2 linked regions of the Dinoroseobacter shibae DFL 12 = DSM 16493 genome follow. The protein of the gene in region 1 interacts with the protein of each later gene in a pairwise test. Links are inferred from orthologs where the notes say so. Each region holds a gene or a part of one and is shown on either strand. Other genes may lie near its edges. The genes, in order: DSHI_RS03025 and ftsA.

Region 1 (10,845 bases):
CACGAGTCGGGCATCCACCAGGACGGGATGTTGAAGAACGCCGAGACCTTCGAGATCATGCGCCCGGAGGATATCGGTCTGAGCGAGACCAACCTAGTGATGGGCAAGCATTCGGGCCGCGCGGCATTGCGCGCCAAGCTCAAGGACCTCGGCTACGAGTTGGCCGACAATCAGCTCAAGGACGTGTTCGTCCGGTTCAAGGCCCTCGCCGACCGCAAAAAGGAGATCTACGACGAGGATCTCGTCGCGCTGATGTCCGAATCCAGCAGCGATCCGGCGCGGGAGCGGCTGTCGGTGAAATTTCTGCGCGTGATCTGCGGCACCGAAGCGCCGCAATCAGCGGACCTGACCCTGTCCATCGACGGGGTGGACAAGCAGGTGACCGCCCAGGGCGATGGCCCCGTGGATGCCACGTTCAACGCGGTCAAGGCGCTGTTTCCCCATACGGCGCGGCTGCAACTCTACCAGGTGCATGCGGTGACCGAGGGGACCGACGCCCAGGCCACCGTGACCGTTCGCATGGAAGAAGACGGGCGCATTGTGTCCGGCCAGGCGGCCGACACGGACACGGTCGTCGCCTCGGCCAAGGCCTATGTCGCCGCGCTCAACCGGTTGATCCTGCGACGCGAGAAGTCGCCTCTGGGCAGTGATCGCAAGGAAGTGTCCTACAAGGACGTGAGCTGAAAACCGACCTCGGCAGAGGGGTGCGAGGCGTCCTTTCCCGGGCGCCTCGGTCCTGCGCAAGCCCAATCGGGCTTTCTTGTGCCCCAGTCGAGAGATCCTCGGGACCGCCAACGCCACGGAGCCAGCGGAAAGCTGCCCGTGCCATCCGGAAATGGGTCTTTACCCTGTGGGGTGCAGGGTTCATTAAGACTTGCACCTCGGCGCGGTCGAGTCTGTGCCAACGATTCTACTCATGAGGACTGCGAGCAATGGCAGGTGGCTTTTCGCTCTTCTCCACGGACATGGCGATCGACCTCGGGACAGCGAACACCCTTGTCTACGTCAAGGGGCGCGGCATCATCTTGAACGAGCCCTCCGTGGTCGCGTACCATGTCAAGGACGGCAAGAAGCAGGTTCTGGCCGTGGGCGAGGACGCCAAGCTGATGCTCGGGCGCACGCCGGGTTCCATCGAGGCGATCCGCCCGATGCGCGAAGGCGTCATCGCGGATTTCGATGTCGCCGAGGAGATGATCAAGCATTTCATTCGCAAGGTCCATCGGCGGACGCTGTTTTCGAAACCGAAGATCATCGTCTGCGTCCCCCATGGGGCAACCCCGGTTGAAAAGCGGGCCATTCGGGACTCCGTGCTCAAAGCCGGGGCGCGGCGTGCCGGTCTGATCGCCGAGCCCATTGCCGCGGCAATCGGGGCGGGGATGCCGATCACGGATCCCACGGGGTCCATGGTCGTCGATATCGGCGGCGGCACCACCGAGGTTGCCGTGCTGTCGCTGGGCGATATCGTCTATGCGCGCTCCGTGCGCGTGGGCGGCGACCGGATGGACGAGGCGATCATCTCGTATTTGCGGCGGCAGCAGAACCTTCTGATCGGCGAGGCGACGGCGGAGCGGATCAAAACCTCGATCGGGACGTCACGGATGCCCGATGACGGGCGCGGCGCGACGATCCATATCCGGGGGCGCGACCTGCTCAACGGTGTGCCGAAGGAGGCCGAGTTGAACCAGGCCCAGGTGGCCGAGGCACTCGCGGAGCCAGTGCAGCAGATCTGCGAGGCGGTGATGACCGCGCTGGAGGCGACACCGCCGGATCTGGCGGCGGACATCGTGGATCGCGGCGTGATGCTGACGGGGGGCGGCGCGCTGCTGGGTGAGTTGGACCTCGCCTTGCGCGAACAGACGGGCTTGCCCATTTCTATTGCCGACGAGTCGCTCAATTGTGTAGCCTTGGGCACGGGCAAGGCGCTGGAATACGAAAAGCAACTGCGCCACGCGATCGACTACGAAAGCTGAACTGTCCCCTCTCACGGGCGCGCTGAGGAGAGACCTTGGCAAGGCATCGCAACGAAGACGACATCTATTTCAAGCCGATCCGCCGGGTGCTGATCGGGTGTCTCGTCGTGGTATTGCTCGGCCTGTTCGCATTCTGGCGGATCGACAGCCCACGCGTCGAGCAAATGCGGATGAGCGTGATAGAGCGCGTGGTGCCCAACCTCGACTGGGTGATGGCGCCGATCACCGCTGTGTCGCGCATGGCAGAAGACTTCCAGTCCTACGCGCGTCTGTTCGAGCAGAACGAAGAGTTGCGCCGCGAATTGCAGCAGATGAAGGCCTGGCGCGAAGCCGCCCTGCAACTGGAGCAGGAGAACGCGCAGCTTCTCGGGCTGAACAATGTCCGGATCGAGCCGGAGCTGACCTTCATCACCGGCGTTGTGACGGCCGATAGCGGCTCGCCGTTCCGGCGTTCCGTGCTGCTTAACGTCGGCTCCGAAGACGGGGTGCAAGATGGATGGGCCACGATGGACGGTCTCGGCCTCGTCGGCCGCATCGCGGGAACGGCGCCGTCGGTGGCCAGGGTGCTGTTGCTGACAGACCCGTCGAGCCGGGTGCCCGTGATCCTGCAGCCCTCGGGGCAGCGCGCGATGCTGGTGGGCGACAACTCCGCAGCCCCCTTGATCGACTTCATCGAAGCGCCCGAGCAGGTGCGCGCCGGCGACCGGGTCGTGACATCCGGGGATGGCGGGGTCTTTCCCGCCGAGTTGCTGGCGGGCCAGGTCGCCATCGGTCCGGATCGCCGGTTCCGCCTGCGCCTCGCGGCGGATTACGAGCGACTGAAGTTTCTGCGCGTCCTGCGCGGCCAGCCGACCCCGGCCCTGCCCGAGGCCGCCCCGATCGACGGGATCGACACGCCACCCATCGCTGCCCTGGAGGAACGCGCCGATGGGTAGCGCGTTCGAGCCGAAGCTGTGGGTGCTGCGCGTGGTCTTCCTGGCCCTTGTGGCGGCCGTCCTGATCGTTGCGCTGTTACCGCTGAGCGTGGCGGCGCCGCGGATCCCTGGGCCGGACGTGGTGCTTTGCGTTATCCTGGCCTGGGTCCTGCGGCGCCCCGATGTCCTTCCGGTCACGCTGATCGTGGCGGTGGTGCTGGTGGAGGATTTCTTGTTCCAACGCCCCCCCGGCCTTTGGACGCTTCTTGTGCTGGTCGGCTCCGAGGTGATGCGCCGCCAAGCCTACCGGGAGGGCGAGACCCCGATCGCCGTCGAGTTCGGCCTGGTCGCAGCCACACTCACGGCGATGACCGTGGCCGAGCGCGTCCTGCTGGCGATTGCGCTTGTGCCGCAACCGGCGTTCAGCGCGCAGATGCTCCACCTTCTGTCGACGCTCGCGATCTATCCGGTGGTGGTTCTGGCGAGTGTCTATCTGTGCGGCGTGCGCCCCCGCCCGACCGATGGTCCGCGCATTCTCGGGATGCGGGTATGAAACGGGCCGACAAGGACATGAAGCTCAGCGCGCGCACGATCACCCGCCGGGGGCTGATTGTCGGCGGGCTGCAACTGGGCGTTCTGGGTGCCCTCGCGGTTCGCATGCGCGAGTTGCAGGTGAAGGAAGCCGAACAGTACAAATTCCTGGCCGAAGAGAACCGGATCAATATCCGCCTTCTGCCCCCGGCGCGTGGGCTTATCTATGACCGTGACGGGGTTCTGCTGGCGGGCAATGCGCCGAATTACCGGGTCGTGATCGTGCGCGAGGACGCAGGCGACGTGGATGCGGTCCTGAGAACACTGACGGATATCGTCCCGCTTCCCGAAGAGGACCTGGCGCGCGCGCGGCGGGAAATGGGCCGTCGGTCGCCGTTTGTGCCGGTGACGATTTCCGACCGGCTGACATGGGAGCAATTCTCCGAGATCAGCATCAACGCCCCGGCCCTGCCCGGCATCGTGACCGAGGTGGGGCTGTCGCGCTACTATCCGCTGGACCAGGATTTCGCCCATTCCATCGGCTATGTCGGCCCAGTCAGCGATTTCGATCTCGAACGGCTCAACGATGACGATCCGCTGTTGCAGATCCCCCGCTTCCAGATCGGCAAGACCGGGGTGGAGGCCAAGTTCGAACAGGCGCTACGCGGCTCGGCCGGCAGCAGCCAGATCGAGGTGAACGCCGCGGGCCGGGTGATGCGAGAATTGCGCCGGGACGAGGGTCAACCGGGCGCCAATCTGCAACTCACACTCGACCACGCGCTGCAGAACTACACCGAAGCCCGACTGGCCGGGGAAAGCGCGGCCGTGGTGGTGATGGATATCGAGGATGGCGATATCCGCGCCATCGCCTCGGCACCCAGTTTCGATCCGAACAAGTTCGTACGGGGGATATCCAGCGCCGATTACAGAGCCCTGCTGGAGGATGAATACCGTCCCCTGGCCGACAAGACGGTGCAGGGCACCTATCCACCCGGTTCGACTTTCAAGATGTTGACGGCGCTGGCCGCGCTGGAAGCAGGGGTGATCGACCCGGGCGAGCGGGTCTGGTGCCCCGGGCATTACAAGCTGGGCACGCGCCGATTCCATTGCTGGAAACGCGGCGGCCATGGCTGGATGAACCTGGTCGACAGCCTGCGGGAGAGCTGCGACGTCTATTACTATGACATCAGCCAGAAGGTCGGCGTCGACAAGATCGCCGAGATGGCGCGCCGCTTTGGCCTCGGCACCCGGTTCGATGTGCCCATGTCGGCGGTGGCCGAGGGCCTGATGCCCAACCGCGCCTGGAAGGCCGCGAACCGGGGCGAGGCGTGGCAGGTGGGCGATACGCTGAATGCGTCCATCGGGCAGGGTTTCGTTCTTGCCTCACCGCTGCAACTGGCCGTGATGACAGCGCGGCTCGCAACCGGGCGCGAGATCATGCCGCGCCTGATCCGGGCTGTGAACGACCGGCCCGTGGCACGGCCCGACCCCGCGCCACTCGGCATTCGCCGCGCGCATCTGGAGGTGATCCAGCGCGCGCTCTACGAGGTGACGAACCTGCGCAGCGGTACGGCCTATGGCTCGCGCATCGCGGAGAGCACCTATCGGCTCGCCGGAAAGACTGGCACCAGCCAGGTCCGCAACATCACCGTCGAAGAACGCGCCCGCGGCGTGTTTCGCAACGAAGACCTGCCGTGGAACCGGCGCGATCATGCCTTGTTCGTGGGCTATGCCCCCTTCGATGCCCCGCGCTATGCCGTCTCGGTCGTTGTCGAGCATGGCGGCGGTGGCTCCAAGGCCGCGGCCCCGATCGCGCGGGACGTCCTGCTACAGGCGCTTTATGGCGGCCTGCCCCCGCTCAGCGCCTATCCCGCCCATCAGCGCAACATGATCGACGAGCGGCAACGCGCACTGGAGTTGCGCCCGCGCCAGGAGCCCGAGCAGGGCCGCAGCCGCGCATGAGCTATCTCGAGTCACAGATTCAGCGGGTCCCCACCGGGCTCGCCAAGGTGCTGCACCTCAACTGGGGGCTCATTCTGCTGATCGTCGCGGTGGCCAGCTTCGGGTTCCTGATGCTCTATTCCGTGGCGGGCGGATCCATGACCCCGTGGGTCGAGCCGCAGATGAAGCGGTTTGCCCTCGGATTGGCGATCATGTTCGTGGTCGCCTTCACGCCGATCTATGTCTGGCGCAACCTTTCGGTGCTGGCCTATATCGTGTCGCTCGTCCTGCTGCTGGCGGTGGAATTCTTTGGCGTGGTCGGCATGGGCGCCCAGCGCTGGATCGATCTCGGCTTCATGCGCCTGCAGCCTTCGGAACTGATGAAGATCACTCTGATCATGCTGCTGGCTGCCTATTACGACGTGCTGGATCTGAAGAAGACCTCCCACCCGTTCTGGGTGCTTGTCCCCGTGCTGCTGATCATGATCCCTGTTGCCCTGGTGCTCCGCCAGCCGGATCTCGGCACTTCGATCCTGCTGATGGCCGGGGGCGGGGTTGTGATGTTCGTCGCGGGGGTTCACTGGCTTTACTTCGCGGTGGTGATCCTGGGCGGCATTGCTCTGGTCGCGGCGGTTTTGATGTCGCGCGGAACCGACTGGCAGCTGTTGCAGGACTACCAGTATCGGCGCATCGACACCTTCCTGAACCCCGAAAACGACCCTCTTGGCGCGGGCTATCACATCACCCAATCCAAGATCGCCCTCGGGTCCGGCGGCGTGACGGGCAAGGGGTTCATGGAAGGCACTCAGAGCCGTCTGAACTTCCTGCCCGAGAAGCACACCGATTTCATCTTCACGACACTGGCCGAGGAGTTCGGCTTCATCGGCGGCATCTCCCTGCTGGCACTTTACGGTCTGATCGTACTCTTTTGTCTTGTGTCCGCGATGCGGACCAAGGACCGGTTCTCCAGCCTGTTGATCATCGGTGTGGCCGCGACCTTCTTCTTCTTTTTCTCCGTGAACATGGCGATGGTGATGGGGTTGGCCCCGGTGGTCGGCGTGCCCCTGCCGCTGGTCAGCTTCGGTGGCTCTGCGATGCTGGTGCTGCTGGTCGGTTTTGGCCTGGTCCAGAGCGCTCATGTCCACCGCCCCAGGTAAGGATATCGAATGCCCCGCATCCTCTTCGCCGCGCAGGACGCACGGTGGGACCAATACCAAGCCCCGCTGACAGCTGCCCTGGAAGAGGTCGGTCTGACGGCACGGCTCGACTGCGATACCAGTGATCCGGCGACGGTGGATTACATGATCTATGCCCCGGGCGGACCGGTGCAGGATTTCACGCCTTTCACGGGCCTGAAACTGGTTCAGAACCTCTGGGCCGGGGTGGAAGGGATCGTGGGCAACGACACCCTGCGCGTGCCTCTGACCCGCATGGTGGATACCGGGCTGACCGAGGGAATGGTGGAATGGTGCGTCGGCCATGTGCTGCGCCATCACCTCGGCATCGACCGGATGCTGGCCACCCAGAACGGGGATTGGCGGCATTTCGACTTCATCCCGCCGCTTGCACGGGACCGCAAGGTGACGGTCGTTGGGCTCGGCGCGTTGGGGGCCGCGGTCAGCGAGGCGCTCGTGGCCCTGAATTTCCAGGTGCGCGGCTATGCGCGGCGCCCCAAGGACATCCCGGGCGTCGAGAGCTTCTCAGGCGACGCGTTGCATGCAGCCCTCGTTGGGGCAGAAGTCGTCATCCTGCTGGTGCCGCATACGCCCGCGACCGAGGGCATCCTCGATGCGGGGGCGCTGGCCTGCCTGGCGGAGGGTGCGGTGGTGCTCAACCCCGGACGCGGCGGTTTGGTGGATGATGCAGCGCTGCTGGCCGCGCTCGACAGCGGGCAGGTCGGTCATGCGACCCTGGACACCTTCCGCACCGAACCGTTGCCGCCGGATGACCCGTACTGGTCCCATCCGAAGGTCACCGTCACGCCCCATATCGCGTCCGAGACGCGTCCGGAAACCGCAGCCCGGGTGGTGGTCGAGAACATCAGGCGGGGCGAAGCCGGCGAGCCGTTCCTGCATCTGGTGGACCGGCAGGCGGGCTACTGATCCGGCCGCGCGCCAAACGCGTCAGCGCGGCGGCTATTTCAGTTTCGGCGGGCGGTCGGGGTCCATGCCCGGTGCAGAGGGGCCGCTGAACGCCTCGGGCTCGGACAGGTCGAACCGCAGCCCGTGGCGTGCCAACGCCCCTGCCAGCGGGTCGCTGTCCCGCAGAAAGCCGACATCGAGCGCCCCGGCTTCGATCCCGGAAAAGACCAGCGCTTCGCGCACGGCCGCCGCCAGGGCGGGCTCTGCCCCGGGCACCGTGCCCAGAAAGCCCAGAAGATGCCCGCGGCGTCCATCCTCATAGGCGACACCGGCGAGGTAAGCCCGACGCGCCAGTCCCGATGCCGTGGCCAGCTTGGCATCGAGGGCGGTCAGCACCGCTTCGGGCAGCCCGCGCGGGGGCGTGATTTCCGCCGGTTTCGCAGCCAGCTCTTCAGGGGAGACCCCGAGCGTTTCGGCCAGCCAGGTTACACCCTCCGGCGGCAGCAGCATTGCCGATGGCGCGACCTCCAGGTTCAGACCCAGCCCCAGCCCCTGCGCGGCCAGGAGTTGCACCACACTCCGACCGGACAGCCCCGCATAGGCGGCGGGCCCTTCGGCAAATCGGGTCAAACGCTCTTCGCGGTCGAAGGCCAGCACATAGCGGTGCTCTTCCACCGGAAAGACCCGGGGGGTGATGCGGTCGCCCTCGGCCTCGCCCTCCAGCAACAAGAACAGCTCCGCGTCCGCGAGACGGTCATAGAAACGCAGCCGCGCGGCATCATCCTGCGGATCGGCTTCCATTGCCGCATGCGCGGTATCGAGTGGGCTTGTTTCCGTCATGTCTCCACCTGCTTCAACACCTCGCCGAGGCGCGCCCGCAGGGCAGGCAGACATTCCGCTTCGAACCAAGGGTTACGGTTGAGCCATGCGGTATTGCGCCACGACGGGTGCGGCAAGGGGAAAACATCGGGCGCGTAGTCGCGCCAGCGGCGCACGGTCTCGGTCACCCCCGCCCTTGCCTCTGGCCCGAGATGCCATTTCTGCGCATACCCCCCGATGAGCAGGGTCAGCGCGATCTGCGGTAAGCCCGCCAGAATGGGCGCGCGCCAGGTCTGTGCGCAGATCCTGGGCGGCGGCAGGTCGCTGCCCTTGGCATCGTAACCGGGAAAGCAGAAGCCCATGGGCACGATCGCGAACAGGTTCTTGTCATAAAAGGTGTCCTCGTTCACCCCCAGCCACGCGCGCAGGCGGACACCGGACGGGTCGGTAAACGGACGCGCGGCCTTGTGCGCGCGCATCCCCGGCGCCTGGCTCGCGATCAGCACCCGTGCGGTCGGGCGGAACCACACCACCGGCCGGGGCCGATGCGCCGAGGCCGTGGTCGCAAAACGGCTCGCGCAGAGCGTGCAGGCCGCCAGGTCTTTGGCAAGAGCGTGATCGGACATGACCGCACCCTGCGACAGGTCGCCGAAAGACCCAAGAGGGAGCTTGCAAAAAACTATATTTCTATAATCATAGAAATATGGAAACGAAAACCGACTCACGCGCCCAAGCGGCGGCTGCCTTTGCCGCCCTTGGTGCCCCCCAGCGCCTCGGCGTGCTCGAAGTGCTGGTGCGCGCAGGTCCCGAAGGGCTGCCCATCGGTGTTCTCGGGGCACGGGCCGGTGTCAGCGGATCGACCCTGACACATCATGTCAAAACCCTCGTGCAGGCTGGTCTCGTCCAGCAGACCCGCGAGGGTCGGATCATCCGCTGCACCGTCGTCTATGACCGGGTGACGGGCCTTTCCGACTACCTTCTGGCGCAATGCTGCGCCGATACGCCCACAGGACACGACCATGGCCGAGACCTCCACACAGCCTCCTGACCTCGGCCACGCCAAACGGCGCCGCCTGCCCCGCCCCGATGCGGCCCTCACCGCCATCGCCGTTATCCTGGTCGCGGTTGCGGTCCTCGACACGGCCGCCCTGCGCCCGGTCATCGAGAACACGCTCGGGTCCTTTGGGCATACGCTGATCTTCATCCTGTTCGCGATCGGCACTGTCGCCTATCTGCGCGCCGCAGGGGCCACGACCCTGCTGGCCAAGGTTTTTCAAGGCAACGAGACCCGCATGATCGTGCTGGCCGCCGCCTTCGGCGGGCTCTCGCCCTTTTGTTCCTGCGAAGTGATCCCGTTCATCGCCGCCCTGCTCGCCGTCGGCGCGCCGCTGAGCGCGGTGATGGCGTTCTGGCTGGCGTCGCCGCTCATGGACCCGGCCATGTTCTTCATCACCTCCGGTGCTCTGGGCCTCGATTTCGCCTTGGGCAAAACGGTCGCGGCCATCGGGCTGGGGATGATGGGCGGCTTTTCCGTGCGCGCCCTTGCCGGGACAGCCCTCTACGCCGACCCTTTGAAATCTGCGCCGAAGTCCGGGTGTTGCGGCTGTGGCCCGACGCCTTTCGATGGGCGGCCGGTCTGGGCGTTCTGGCGCGAAGCCCCGAGGCGTCGCGAGTTTCGCGACGTCGCGGTCCACAACCTTCTGTTTCTCGGAAAATGGCTGCTGCTGGCCTATGTGCTGGAATCGCTCATGCTGCGCTACGTGCCCGCAGACCTGATTGCGAGCGCCATGGGCGGGGACGGCATAGGCCCGATCCTGATCGCCAGCATCGTGGGCGCGCCGCTTTACCTCAACGGATACGCGGCTGTCCCGCTGATTGCGGGTCTTCTGGAACAGGGCATGTCCCCGGGTGCGGCAATGTCCTTCGTGATTGCGGGCGGCGTCAGTTGCATTCCGGCCGCCGTTGCGGTCTGGGCGTTGGTGAAACCGAGGGTTTTCGCGTCGTATCTGGGGTTTTCCCTGACCGGCGCGATCCTCGCCGGGCTTGCCTGGAACATGATTGCGTGACCGGTACCGTGAGTGAGGGCGCTTGCCACACTCCGGATCTGCTCTCATCAGCGGCCAGGCCGTATACCGGCCTGGATCAATCCACTTTATCAATACGATTGATCAAGATCGTCATGGGTGTTGTGTATGTCGTTAACTTGTCGAAGTTATCCGTTAGGCATTCACGGCGTTCGGGAGCAGTCGATTGATCGAGTTCGATCAGGTCAGCAAGTCCTTTTGGACCGGTAAATCGCGCAAGGTCATCCTCGACCGGGCATCCTTTCGCGTGGAGGAAGGGCGCTCCATGGGCATTCTGGCCAAGAACGGCACCGGCAAGACCACGCTGATCAACATGATGGCCGGGCTGGAGCAACCGGACGAAGGCCAGATCACCCGCAAGGGGCGAATCTCTTTTCCCCTGGGGTTCATGGGGGGTGTTTCCGGCAAGCATACCGGGCGCGAAAACGCCCGTTACATTGCCAAACTCTACCACCTGGATGCCGATTTCGTGGAAGCCTTCTGCCGCTACGTTGCGGGTATAGAA
Region 2 (11,074 bases), 2.0 Mb from region 1 along the record:
CCGGCGGGTCGCGCCATGTATTGCCGGCCGAGGTGCCCGGGGATGTCTACGACGCCTGCATGGCCCATGCCGAGACCGCGCACCGGGTACTCGGCTGCCGCGGGATCTCGCGCACCGATTTCCGCTGGGATCCGCGCCGCAGCCTCGATGGGCTGGCCCTGCTGGAGACCAACACCCAGCCGGGGATGACGCCCACCTCCCTGACCCCCGAACAGGCGCAGCATGTGGGGCTGGGCTTCGGCGCGCTCTGCCGCTGGATCGTGGAGGACGCCTCATGCGACCGTTGAGCTTCCGGCGCCGCACCGCGCAGGCGCGCCCCGACCCCGCGCCCTCGCGGCTCAGCTACCGGGTGCAGCGGTTGCTGCTCACGCCGCTTTTTCATGCGCTGATCCGGGTCGGCCTGCCCGCCTTCGTCCTGGCCTTCGGGGTGGGCTGGCTGCTGCAGAACCAGGAGTTGCGCGACGAGCTGGTGGCCCAGACCATCGCCCTGCGCACCCAGATCGAGCAGCGCCCGGAATTCATGGTCAACGCCATGTCGGTCTCCGGCGCCTCCACCGAACTGATCGAGGACATCCACGAGGTGGTGCCCATCGACTTCCCCGTCAGCTCCTTCGCGCTGGACCTCGAGGCGATGGACCGGATCATCGGCGAGCTTGACGCGGTGGCCGAGGTCGACCTGTCGATCCAGGCCGCGGGCATCCTCGCCATCGAGATCGTCGAACGCACGCCGGCGGTGGTCTGGCAGACCCGCCAGACGCTGGAGATCCTCGATGCCGAGGGTCACCGGGTCGGGCCCATCGAATCCCGCGCGGCCCATGCCGCCCTGCCGCTGGTGGCGGGCCCGGGCGGCAACCGGGCGGTGGCCGAGGCGCTGCGCCTGCTGGAGGTGGCCGAAGAGCTCGCCCCGCGGATCATCGGTCTGCAACGGATGGGCGAGCGGCGCTGGGACGTGGTGCTGACCGAGGGCCAGCGCATCCTGCTGCCCGAGCGGGAGGCCGAACTGGCCCTCGCCCGGGTGATCGAGCTTGACCAGGCCGAAGACCTCTTTGCGCGCGACATTTCCGTGGTCGACATGCGGCTTCCGGACCGCCCGACCGTGCGGCTCAACCCCGATGCGCTCGATGCGCTCTGGACCATTCGTGGTCTCACCAACGACAGGATCGAATGATGAAGGACCTTTATTCGGCCCAGCGGGCCATGCGGAACATGCGGCAGGCCGCGATGCAGCGCGGGGTGGTGGCCGTGTTGGACATCGGCACGAACAAGGTGGCCTGCCTGGTGCTGAAATTCGACGGCCCCGCGCCCGAGCATGAGGCCGACGGCGTGGGCACCATGGCGGGCCAGTCCCGGTTCCGGGTGATCGGCGCCGCCGCGACCCGGTCGCGCGGCATCCGCTTCGGCGAGATCGACGGCATGGTGGAGGCCGAGCGCGCGATCCGCACCGCCCTGCAAGGTGCCCAGAAAATGGCGCAGGTCCGGGTCGATCACGTCATCGCCAGTTTCTCCGGCGCCGAGCCGCGTTCCTACGGGGTGTCGGGGCAGGTGGAGGTCGCGGGCGAGGCCGTGTCCGAGCAGGACATCGCCCAGGTGCTGGCGCGCTGCGACCTGCCCGATTTCGGCGAGGGGCGCGAGGTGCTCCATGCCCAGCCGGTGAATTTCGCGCTGGATCATCGGTCGGGCCTGAACGACCCGCGCGGCCAGATCGGCAAGCGGCTGGTGGCGGACATGCATGTCCTGACCGTGCAGCAGACCGCGATCCAGAACCTTCTCTATGCGGTCAAGCGCTGCGATCTCGAACTCGCGGGCCTGGCGTCGTCCTCCTATGTCTCCGGCGTCTCGGCCCTGGTCGAGGACGAGCGCGAATTGGGCGCCGCCTGCATCGACCTGGGCGCGGGCAGCTCCGGCGTGTCGATCTTTCTCAAGAAACACATGATCTATGCCGACAGCGTGCGCCTGGGCGGCGATCACATCACCTCCGACATCTCCAAGGGCCTGTCCGTGCCGCACGCCTTCGCCGAGCGGATCAAGACGATCTATGGCGGGGTTCTGGCCACGGGCATGGATGACCGCGAGCAGATAGAGATCACCTCCGAGACCGGCGATTGGGAACATGACCGTCGCACGGTCAGCCGGTCGGAGCTGATCGGGATCATCCGCCCCCGGGTGGAGGAGATCCTCGAAGACGTGCGCGACCGGCTGGTGGGGGCGGGGTTCGACCAGCTGCCCAGCCAGCAGATCGTGCTCACCGGCGGCGGCAGCCAGTTGCAGGGCCTCGACGGATTGGCGGCCAAGATACTCGGGCCCCAGGTGCGCGTGGGCCGACCCCTGCGGGTGCGCGGGTTGCCGCAATCGACCTCGGGGCCGGAATTCGCTTCGGTGGTGGGGCTGTGCCTGCATGCCGCACATCCCCAGGACGAATGGTGGGATTTCGAGATGCCCCATGACCGCTACCCGGCCCGATCACTCAAGCGCGCGGTCCGCTGGGTGCGCGACAACTGGTAGGCCGCGCGCCCCGTCGAATCGCGCAAAAAATCCGCCCACCGCGGCGTTTTTCCGCGTCGAACGCGTGACGCCGCGGGGCTTTTGGCGTATCCTGATCGCAGACGTCGAACCACGACGCGCCGGGGGGCCGAGCAGTCACCCGCAAACACTGAGAATACGCCGCGATATCCGCGCGGCAGGGCCGGGCCATTCGTGACCGAGTGCGTCCGCCTAGATGCATGAGCGCGCCCGACCGCAACAGCTTGCGCCGCCACCGAGACTCAGCGGAAAATTGCAAGATTACGCGCAGATTTTGTGTCTGAAGCGTTGTTTTTGGGTGACGCAAAGGCCGCGAGCGTCTAATATCCGGGGCTAATACAGTCGCGGATGGGGTTAACGCGCCCTTAACCCTGCGGCGATAACCAAGAGCAGGCGGACCCTTTTCATGACATTGAACCTCACCATGCCAGAGCATAACGAACTCAAGCCCCGGATCACCGTCTTCGGTGTCGGCGGCGCCGGCGGAAACGCCGTGGACAACATGATCGACAAGCAGCTCGATGGCGTGGAATTCGTCATTGCGAACACCGACAGCCAGGCGCTGCAGGGCTCCAACGCCCCGGCCAAAATCCAGATCGGCGCGAAAGTGACCGAAGGGCTTGGCGCCGGTGCGCGGCCCAGCGTGGGCGCGGCCGCCGCCGAAGAGAGCATCGAGGAAATCGTCGATCACCTCGCGGGCGCGCATATGTGCTTCATCACCGCGGGCATGGGCGGCGGCACCGGCACGGGTGCTGCCCCGATCATCGCGCAGGCGGCGCGGGAGCTGGGTGTTCTGACCGTCGGCGTGGTCACCAAACCCTTCCAGTTCGAAGGCGCCAAGCGGATGCGCCAGGCCGAGGAAGGCGTCGAGATCCTGCAAAAGGTGGTCGATACCCTGATCATCATCCCCAACCAGAACCTGTTCCGGTTGGCCAATGAGAAGACGACCTTCACCGAGGCGTTCTCGATGGCCGATGACGTGCTCTACCAGGGCGTCAAGGGGGTGACCGACCTGATGGTGCAGCCGGGTCTCATCAACCTCGACTTCGCGGATGTGCGCGCCGTGATGGACGAGATGGGCAAGGCGATGATGGGCACCGGCGAGGCCACTGGCGAGGATCGCGCGACCCAGGCCGCGGAGAAGGCGATCGCCAACCCGCTGCTGGACGAGATCAGCCTGCGTGGCGCCAAGGGCGTCCTGATCAACATCACCGGCGGCTACGACCTGACCCTGTTCGAGCTGGACGAGGCCGCGAACCGGATCCGCGAAGAGGTGGACCCGGAAGCCAACATCATCGTCGGCTCGACGCTCGACACCTCCATGGAAGGGGCGATGCGCGTCTCCGTGGTGGCCACGGGGATCGACGCCGTCGAGGCCCAGCAGGACGTGCCGACGCCGCGCCGCCGGATGTCCGAGCCGCTCACCCCGGCATCGAGCTTCGCGGCCGAGCCGGCCGACGAGACGCCGGAGCCGGTCTATCAGCCCGAGGTCGCCGCGGTCGAGGCCGCGCCGGAGCCGCAAGAGGCCCCCTCCCGCCTCCAGGAGGTCGCGCAGCGCGCCCCCGCCGAGGAGCCGGTCGAGGAGGATCTCTTCGCCACCGCCGAGAGCCGGAAGGTCGAAACCTTCCGCGCCCAGCCCGATGCCTATGACCCCAACGGGTTCGAGCCGGGCTCGCCCGCGTCCGAGTTCGTCGCCCCCCAGCCGCGCAAGCCCGGCACGCCGACCCCCGAGACCCTCGCGCGCCTGCGCACGGCGGTGAACTCCACCAAATCGGTCGGGGCCGCGCCGTCGCGCGCGCCGGCAGACCCGGGGGAGGGGGCGGAAAAACGCGGCTTCGGGATCAATTCCCTGATCAACCGCATGACCGGCCAGGCGGCCGATCACGGCCACGCGGCCAGCCCGCAGGCCCGCCGCCCCAGCCCCGTGAGCGAACCGCAAATGGTCGACCCGGACCACGAAAAGGTCGAGATCCCCGCCTTCCTGCGGCGTCAGGCCAACTAGGTTTGGTCACGAAAAATGCACAGGGAAGCCGCCTCAGGGCGGCTTTTTTGTGCCTGATAACAAAAGGTTGCCCACAGACCCCCCTGAATCAGGCGAAGTTCCGCCGAGCCCGATTTTCTATGTTTCACACCGTTGCAAAGATTGAGTTGAGATCATCGCGATTGCTGACTTAATACCCTCATAACGGCGGGAAAACCGTCGCGTATATGAGGTGGTGACGTGCAGAAAACGCTCAAATCCAAGGTCGTCTTCGAAGGCGTAGGGCTCCATAGCGGCGCACCCGTACGCATGGTCGTACACCCGGCCTCGGCAGAATACGGGATCTGGTTCAAGCGCACCGATGTGCTGGCGGGCGACAATTTCGTCGCCGCGCGCTGGGACCAGGTAGACCGCACACCGCTCTGCACCAAGCTGCGCAACGACGCGGGCATGACCGTCTCCACCGTGGAGCATGTGATGGCCGCCCTGTCGGGCTGCGGCATCTACAATGCGCTGATCGAGTTGAACGGCCCCGAAGTACCGATCCTCGACGGCAGCTCCGCCGAGTTTGTCGCAGGCTTCCTCGCCGCGGGCATCCGCGATCTGTCCGAGCCGAGCCGCCTGCTGCGCATCCTCAAACCGGTCGAGGTCCGCGATGGCCTTGCCATGGCCCGGCTCGACCCGGCGCCCGGTTTCGAGCTGCGCTTTCACATCGATTTCGTCGACAGCGCCATCGGCGACCAGTCCAAGCGCCTGTCCATGGCCAACGGCACCTTCGTGCGGGAGCTGTGCGACAGCCGCACCTTCTGCCGCCAGTCGGACGTGGACGCGATGCATGCCCAGGGCCTCGCCCTCGGCGGCACCTATGACAACGCGGTCGTGGTCGACGGCGCGCGCGTGCTCAGCCCCGGCGGCTTCCGCCACCCGGACGAGGCGGTCCGCCACAAGATGCTCGACGCGGTGGGCGACCTGGCGTTGGCCGGCGCGCCGATCTTCGGGCGCTACACCGGCGAACGGGCCGGCCACACCATGACCAACACGCTCCTGCGGGCGCTTTTCGCGGACCCGAGCAGCTATGTGGTCGAGACCTGCAGCCGCGCCATGGCCGCGCGCCTGCCGGGCTCGGGCCTGCATCGCACGGACCTGCGCCTGGTGGCCTGAGGCCGCGGCGCAATCTCCGTTTTTAACTTCCGGCAAACGTGCTAAACACCGCCCGGGCGGGTCATGGGATCCGGCCGTGTGCAGACAAGACCGGGGACATGATGACGCGCGTGGGGACCCTCCGTAACCGGATGCTGGCGCTGGGGCTGGCCGTGATCCTGGCCGCCTGCGGCAGCCAGCAACCCGAATTCCCCGCCCTGGAGGAATCGCCCCCGGACGTGATCTTCAACCGCGCCGAGTTCGAATTGCAGGCCAACAATCTCGACGAGGCCGCGCGTTATTTCGGCGAGGTCGAGCGGCTTTATCCGTTCTCCGAATTCGCAAAGCGCGCGCTGATCATGCAGGCCTTCACCTATCACCGGAACCGCGAATACGAGAGCAGCCGTGCCGCGGCACAGCGCTATCTCGATTTCTACCCGGCCGATGAGGACGCGGCCTATGCGCAATACCTTCTGGCGCTCAGCTATTATGACCAGATCGACGATGTGGGCCGCGACCAGGGCTTGACCTTCCAGGCATTGCAGGCCCTGCGCACGGTGATCGAGGTCTATCCCGAGAGCAGCTATGCCAAGTCCTCGATCCTGAAATTCGACCTCGCCTTCAACCATCTCGCCGCCAAGGAGATGGAGATCGGGCGCTATTACCTCAAGCGCGGCCATTACGCCGCCGCCATCAACCGCTTCCGCGTGGTGGTGGAGGATTTCCAGACCACGACCCACACCCCCGAGGCGCTGCACCGGCTGGTGGAGGCCTACCTGTCGCTCGGGCTGGAGGGGGAGGCGCAGACCGCCGGCGCGATCCTCGGCTTCAACTACCAGGCCACCGATTGGTACGAGGACAGCTTCCGGTTGCTGACCGAGCGCGGATTGTCCCCGGACGCGCAGGAAACCGGTTGGCTCAGCACGATCTACCGCCAGATGGTGCGCGGCACCTGGCTCTGAGTTTGCCGCGCGGCATGGCAGGGCTTGCGTGGGGCGGGGAAACGCGCCACATCATCTAGAGGTGTATGGGCGTATAGAGGGGCAGGGGATGCTGGCGCGGCTCGACATTCGCGACATCCTGATCATCGACCATCTGGTTCTGGATTTCCGGGCCGGGCTCAATGTGCTGACAGGCGAGACCGGCGCGGGCAAGTCGATCCTGCTCGACGCGCTCGGTTTCGTGCTGGGCTGGCGCGGGCGCGCAGACCTGGTGCGCCAGGGCGCCGCCCAGGGGGAGGTGACGGCGGTGTTCGACCTGGCCCCGGACCATCCCGCCTTCGCCGTGCTGCGCGCGGCGGGCTTTCCGGACCCCGAGGGCGAGCTGATCCTGCGCCGGGTGAACACGGGCGAGGGGCGCAAATCGGCCTATGTGAACGACCGCGCCTGTTCGGGCACGGTCCTGCGGGCCCTGTCGGATGTGCTGGTCGAGTTGCACGGCCAGCAGGACGATCGCGGGCTGCTCGACCCCAAGGGGCACCGGGCGTTGCTGGATGATTTCGGCGGTCATGACCGGTTGCGGCGCGAGGTGGCATCGGCCTGGCGCGCCCGGGCCGCGGCCCAGAGCGCGCTGGAGACCGCCCGGGCCGAGGTCGCCGCTGTCGCCGCGGACGAGGAATTCCTGCGCCATGCGGTGGGCGAGCTGGATGCGCTCGACCCCCAGCCCGGCGAGGAAGCCGAGCTCGACATCGCCCGCCGCCGGATGCAGGCCGCCGAGAAGATCCGCGCCGACGTGGCCCGCGCCCTGCAGGCACTGATCGCGCCCGATGGCGGGGCGGAATCCCTCGTGGTGGATGCGACCCGCTGGCTCGAAGGCGTCGCGGCAGAGGCGGACGGAGCGCTGGACGCGCCCATCGGGGCGTTGTCGCGCGCGCTGGTGGAGCTGGGCGAGGCCTCCGACGGCACAGAGCGCGCGCTCGACGGTCTGGGCGTCGATCCGCTGGAGCTGGAGCGGACCGAGGAGCGGCTCTTCGCCCTGCGCGGGCTGGCGCGCAAGCACGGGGTGGCCGCCGACGATCTCGGCGGGTTTGCCGACACTCTGCGCGCGCGGCTGAACACGCTCGATGCCGGTGCCGACCGGCTGCAGGGGCTGGAGCAGGCCCTTGCCGAGGCCGAGGCCGCCTATGCCGCCGCCGCCGGGGCCCTGACCGCGGCGCGCCGCGCGGCGGCCGGGCGGCTCGACGCCGCCATGGCCGACGAGCTCGCCCCCCTGAAGATGGAGCGCGCGGTCTTCGGCACCGAGATCACGCCCGCCGCCCCCGGCCCGGACGGGGCCGACCAGGTGACCTTCCGCGTGGCCACCAACCCCGGCGCGCCCGCCGGGGCGCTCAACAAGATCGCCTCGGGCGGGGAGCTGTCGCGATTCCTGCTGGCGCTGAAGGTCTGCCTGACCGCCGGGACCGAGGGGCTGACCCTGATCTTTGACGAGATCGACCGGGGCGTGGGCGGGGCCACCGCCGACGCGGTGGGACGGCGGCTGCAATCCCTGGCCGAGGCGGGGCAGGTGCTGGTCGTCACCCATTCGCCCCAGGTCGCGGCGCTCGGGGCTCACCACTGGCGGGTGGAGAAAACCGTGCAGGCGGATGTGACCCTGTCCCGGGTCGTCCCGCTCGCCCCGCCGGACCGCGTGGACGAGATCGCCCGGATGATGTCCGGCGACGTGGTCACGGACGCGGCCCGGGCCGCGGCGCGCGCCCTGCTGGACGTTGCCTGACGCGCAACGGTGCCCCGGGACCGCGCAAAGATCGTTGCAAGCCCGAAACAAATCGCCCGCACCCGGGGGGCGCGGCCCCGCGTCCCCTTGGGTTTGGCGGCGCGGGAGCGTAGCGTAACAGAATTGTAACCCGTTGATCCGGCGCAAGGACCGCCGCTTTTCATGTCGAACCCGCCCCAAGGCTTCTTTGCTCAGCAGCTGGGTGCATGGCGCAGCGCGCTTGCGCGCGCCTCCGTCACGATCCGCCGCCAGGGCCCCAGCCAGATCCAGTTCTGGTTCATCGCGCTGGCCGTGGGCATCGCGGCGGGCTTTGCGGCGCTGATCTTCCGCAAGGGGATTCACTGGCTCCAGACAATGGCCTACGGCCACGAGGATGTGCGCGCGGTGATCGACCACGCGGCGGGCCTGCCCTGGTACTGGCTGGTGATCGTGCCGACGCTGGGCGGGCTGGTGGTGGGGCTGATCCTGCATTTTTTCACCGATGACGGGCGGGTGCGGTCGGTCGCGGATGTGATCGAGGGCTCCGCGCTCTACGAGGGCCGGGTCGAGAAGCGCGCGGGCATCGCCTCGGCGGTCGCCTCCTGGATCACCCTGTCCACCGGCGGGTCGTCCGGGCGCGAGGGGCCGGTGGTCCACCTGGCCGCCGTGATCTCCAGCTGGGTGAGCAACCGCATCCATGCCGACGGGATCACCGGGCGCGACCTGCTCGGCTGTGCGGTTGCCGCCGCCGTGTCGGCCTCGTTCAACGCCCCCATCGCCGGGGCGCTCTTCGCGCTGGAGGTGGTGCTGCGCCATTTCGCGGTCCACGCCTTCGCGCCCATCGTCATCGCCTCGGCCGCCGGGACGGTGATCAACCGGCTGGAATTCGGCGACGTGACCGAGTTTTCTCTGCCCGAGGCCAACGCGCTGGCGTTCTATGTCGAACTGCCGGCCTTCCTGCTGCTGGGGCTCGTCTGCGGCCTGGTCGCCATCGTCTTGATGAAATCGGTGTTCTGGACCGAGGATTTCGCCAACCACCTGCAGAAGGTCACCGGCCTTCCGCGCTACCTGCGCCCGGCTTTCGCGGGGGTGCTGCTGGGGCTGCTGGCGATCTGGTTCCCGCATATCATCGGGGTCGGCTACGAGACCACGACCAACGCCCTGACCTCGCAACTGCTGCTGCACGAGGCGATCGTGTTCGCCATCCTCAAGGTGGTCGCGGTGGCGATCACCATCGGCGGGCGCATGGGGGGCGGCATCTTCTCGCCCTCGCTCATGGTCGGCGCGCTGACGGGGCTGGCCTTCGGGATGATCGCCACGGGCGTCTTCCCCGATGTGTCAGGCTCCGAAGCGCTCTACGCGCTGGCGGGGATGGGGGCGGTGGCCGCCGCGGTGCTGGGCGCGCCGATCTCGACGACCCTGATCGTGTTCGAGCTGACCGGCGACTGGCAGACCGGGCTGGCGGTGATGGTGGCGGTGTCGCTCTCCACCGCGCTGGCGAGCCGGGTGGTGGACCGGTCGTTCTTCCTGACACAGCTGGAGCGGCGCAATGTCCATCTCGCCGCGGGGCCGCAAGCCTATCTGCTCGGTACCGTGCGGGTGGCCAAGATCATGCGGCCCACCAGCCACCCCCGGGCCGCGCCCGAGGCGCGATGTTGGGACCTGATCGGGGACGGGGTCTATCTGGACGGCACCGCCAGTCTCGAGACGGCCATGCCCGCCTTCGAGCGGGCCAATCATGATTTCATCCCCGTGGTCAGCCTGGGCGGCGAGGGGGAGCCGCCCGAGCTGTGGGGCGCGCTCTTTCAGGTCGATGCGCTGAAGGCGCTGAACCGGGCGCTGGCCGAAACCGCCGCCGAGGAGCATTCCTGAGCGACGGCCTATTCGCATAACGGTCTCGCTGGGCCAAGGATTTTAAGTAAAATCCTTGGCAAAATCCTTCCTCAAGGATTTTGCGCCCGGAGGCCCGCGCAGCCAACGTGAAACTCAGCCCACGTGGAACAGGGTCTGGAACAGCCGCGGATCGAGGCTGTCGCTGGCGAAAGTCGGCCCCTCGGTCAGCACGCTCACCGCGTCATGGCTGTGCAGGCTCTCCTGGTGGCTGGCCACCACCCGGAAATCGCCGATCCGGTCGTCCCGCTGCAACGCGAGGCAGAAGCTGCGCGCCGCATCCTCCACGAAGATCGGGTTGGCGGCGTTCAACTCGGCAAAGGCCTGCTCGTCCTCGCGCTTGACCATCACCTGGGTCTCGGTCGGGATCGCCTCGCGGCACAGCTCCACCAGGTCCTCGAACCACAGGCAGTCATCGGCGCCGCAGGTCAGTTCCACCGACACCCGCGCGACCGAGCGCTGGGAATGGGGCGTGGCCAGCTGGCCGCGGAACTGCCGCGCATGTTCCGACAGCTCCAGCGAGCAGGGGCAGGTCGACGAATACACGTAATCCAGATGCATGAACTTGCGCCGCTGCCCGTTCACATCGACCACCTCCAGCGCGATGTCGTAATACTGATACCCCGACAGGCCCGAGCGCAGGCTTTCGACCTTCATCGGGAAGCTGAACCGCATCTGGATGCGCGCATCGAAGCTCTCCAGGTCGGACTTGTAGGCGTCCAGCGTCCGTTCGATCACCTCGAAGCTGAAGGTTTCATCCGCGTGCCCGTAGAAGGTGCGCATGATGCGCGACATGTTGATGCCCTTCTTCTCCGCCTCCAGGCTGACGGAGCCGGTCACGCTGGTCTCCAG

What was found.
Region 2: the proteins of DSHI_RS03025 (region 1) and ftsA interact in binary tests that used the Escherichia coli proteins (3 or more experiments, as listed by UniProt). The link is inferred for Dinoroseobacter shibae DFL 12 = DSM 16493 from one-to-one orthologs.

What each region holds. Positions count from the first base shown.
Region 1 is NC_009952.1:576,929-587,773, reverse strand. What follows is about bases 1-2,951. They hold DSHI_RS03025 (rod shape-determining protein), read left to right. Parts: upstream 1-932; coding sequence 933-1,970; downstream 1,971-2,951. Other genes in these bases: DSHI_RS03015 (hypothetical protein), read left to right, coding at 2,898-2,951; mreC (rod shape-determining protein MreC), read left to right, coding at 2,006-2,905; DSHI_RS03030 (2-isopropylmalate synthase), read left to right, coding at 1-684. In the rest of the region: more of DSHI_RS03015, read left to right, coding at 2,952-3,437; mrdA (penicillin-binding protein 2), read left to right, coding at 3,434-5,377; rod shape-determining protein RodA, read left to right, coding at 5,374-6,513; DSHI_RS03000 (2-hydroxyacid dehydrogenase), read left to right, coding at 6,523-7,458; DSHI_RS02995 (SseB family protein), read right to left, coding at 7,492-8,277; DSHI_RS02990 (uracil-DNA glycosylase family protein), read right to left, coding at 8,274-8,882; DSHI_RS21625 (ArsR/SmtB family transcription factor), read left to right, coding at 8,960-9,304; DSHI_RS02980 (permease), read left to right, coding at 9,276-10,322; DSHI_RS02975 (ABC transporter ATP-binding protein), read left to right, coding at 10,507-10,845. UniProt on the Escherichia coli protein: Forms membrane-associated dynamic filaments that are essential for cell shape determination. Acts by regulating cell wall synthesis and cell elongation, and thus cell shape.
Region 2 is NC_009952.1:2,548,542-2,559,615, reverse strand. The notes cover bases 336-3,334. They hold ftsA (cell division protein FtsA), read left to right. Parts: upstream 336-1,167; coding sequence 1,168-2,502; downstream 2,503-3,334. Other genes in these bases: ftsZ (cell division protein FtsZ), read left to right, coding at 2,927-3,334; DSHI_RS12305 (cell division protein FtsQ/DivIB), read left to right, coding at 336-1,168. In the rest of the region: DSHI_RS12310 (D-alanine--D-alanine ligase), read left to right, coding at 1-287; more of DSHI_RS12305, read left to right, coding at 275-335; more of ftsZ, read left to right, coding at 3,335-4,522; lpxC (UDP-3-O-acyl-N-acetylglucosamine deacetylase), read left to right, coding at 4,742-5,662; DSHI_RS12285 (outer membrane protein assembly factor BamD), read left to right, coding at 5,764-6,603; DNA repair protein RecN, read left to right, coding at 6,692-8,353; DSHI_RS12275 (chloride channel protein), read left to right, coding at 8,516-10,204; GTP cyclohydrolase FolE2, read right to left, coding at 10,319-11,074. UniProt on the Escherichia coli protein: Essential cell division protein that assists in the assembly of the Z ring. May serve as the principal membrane anchor for the Z ring.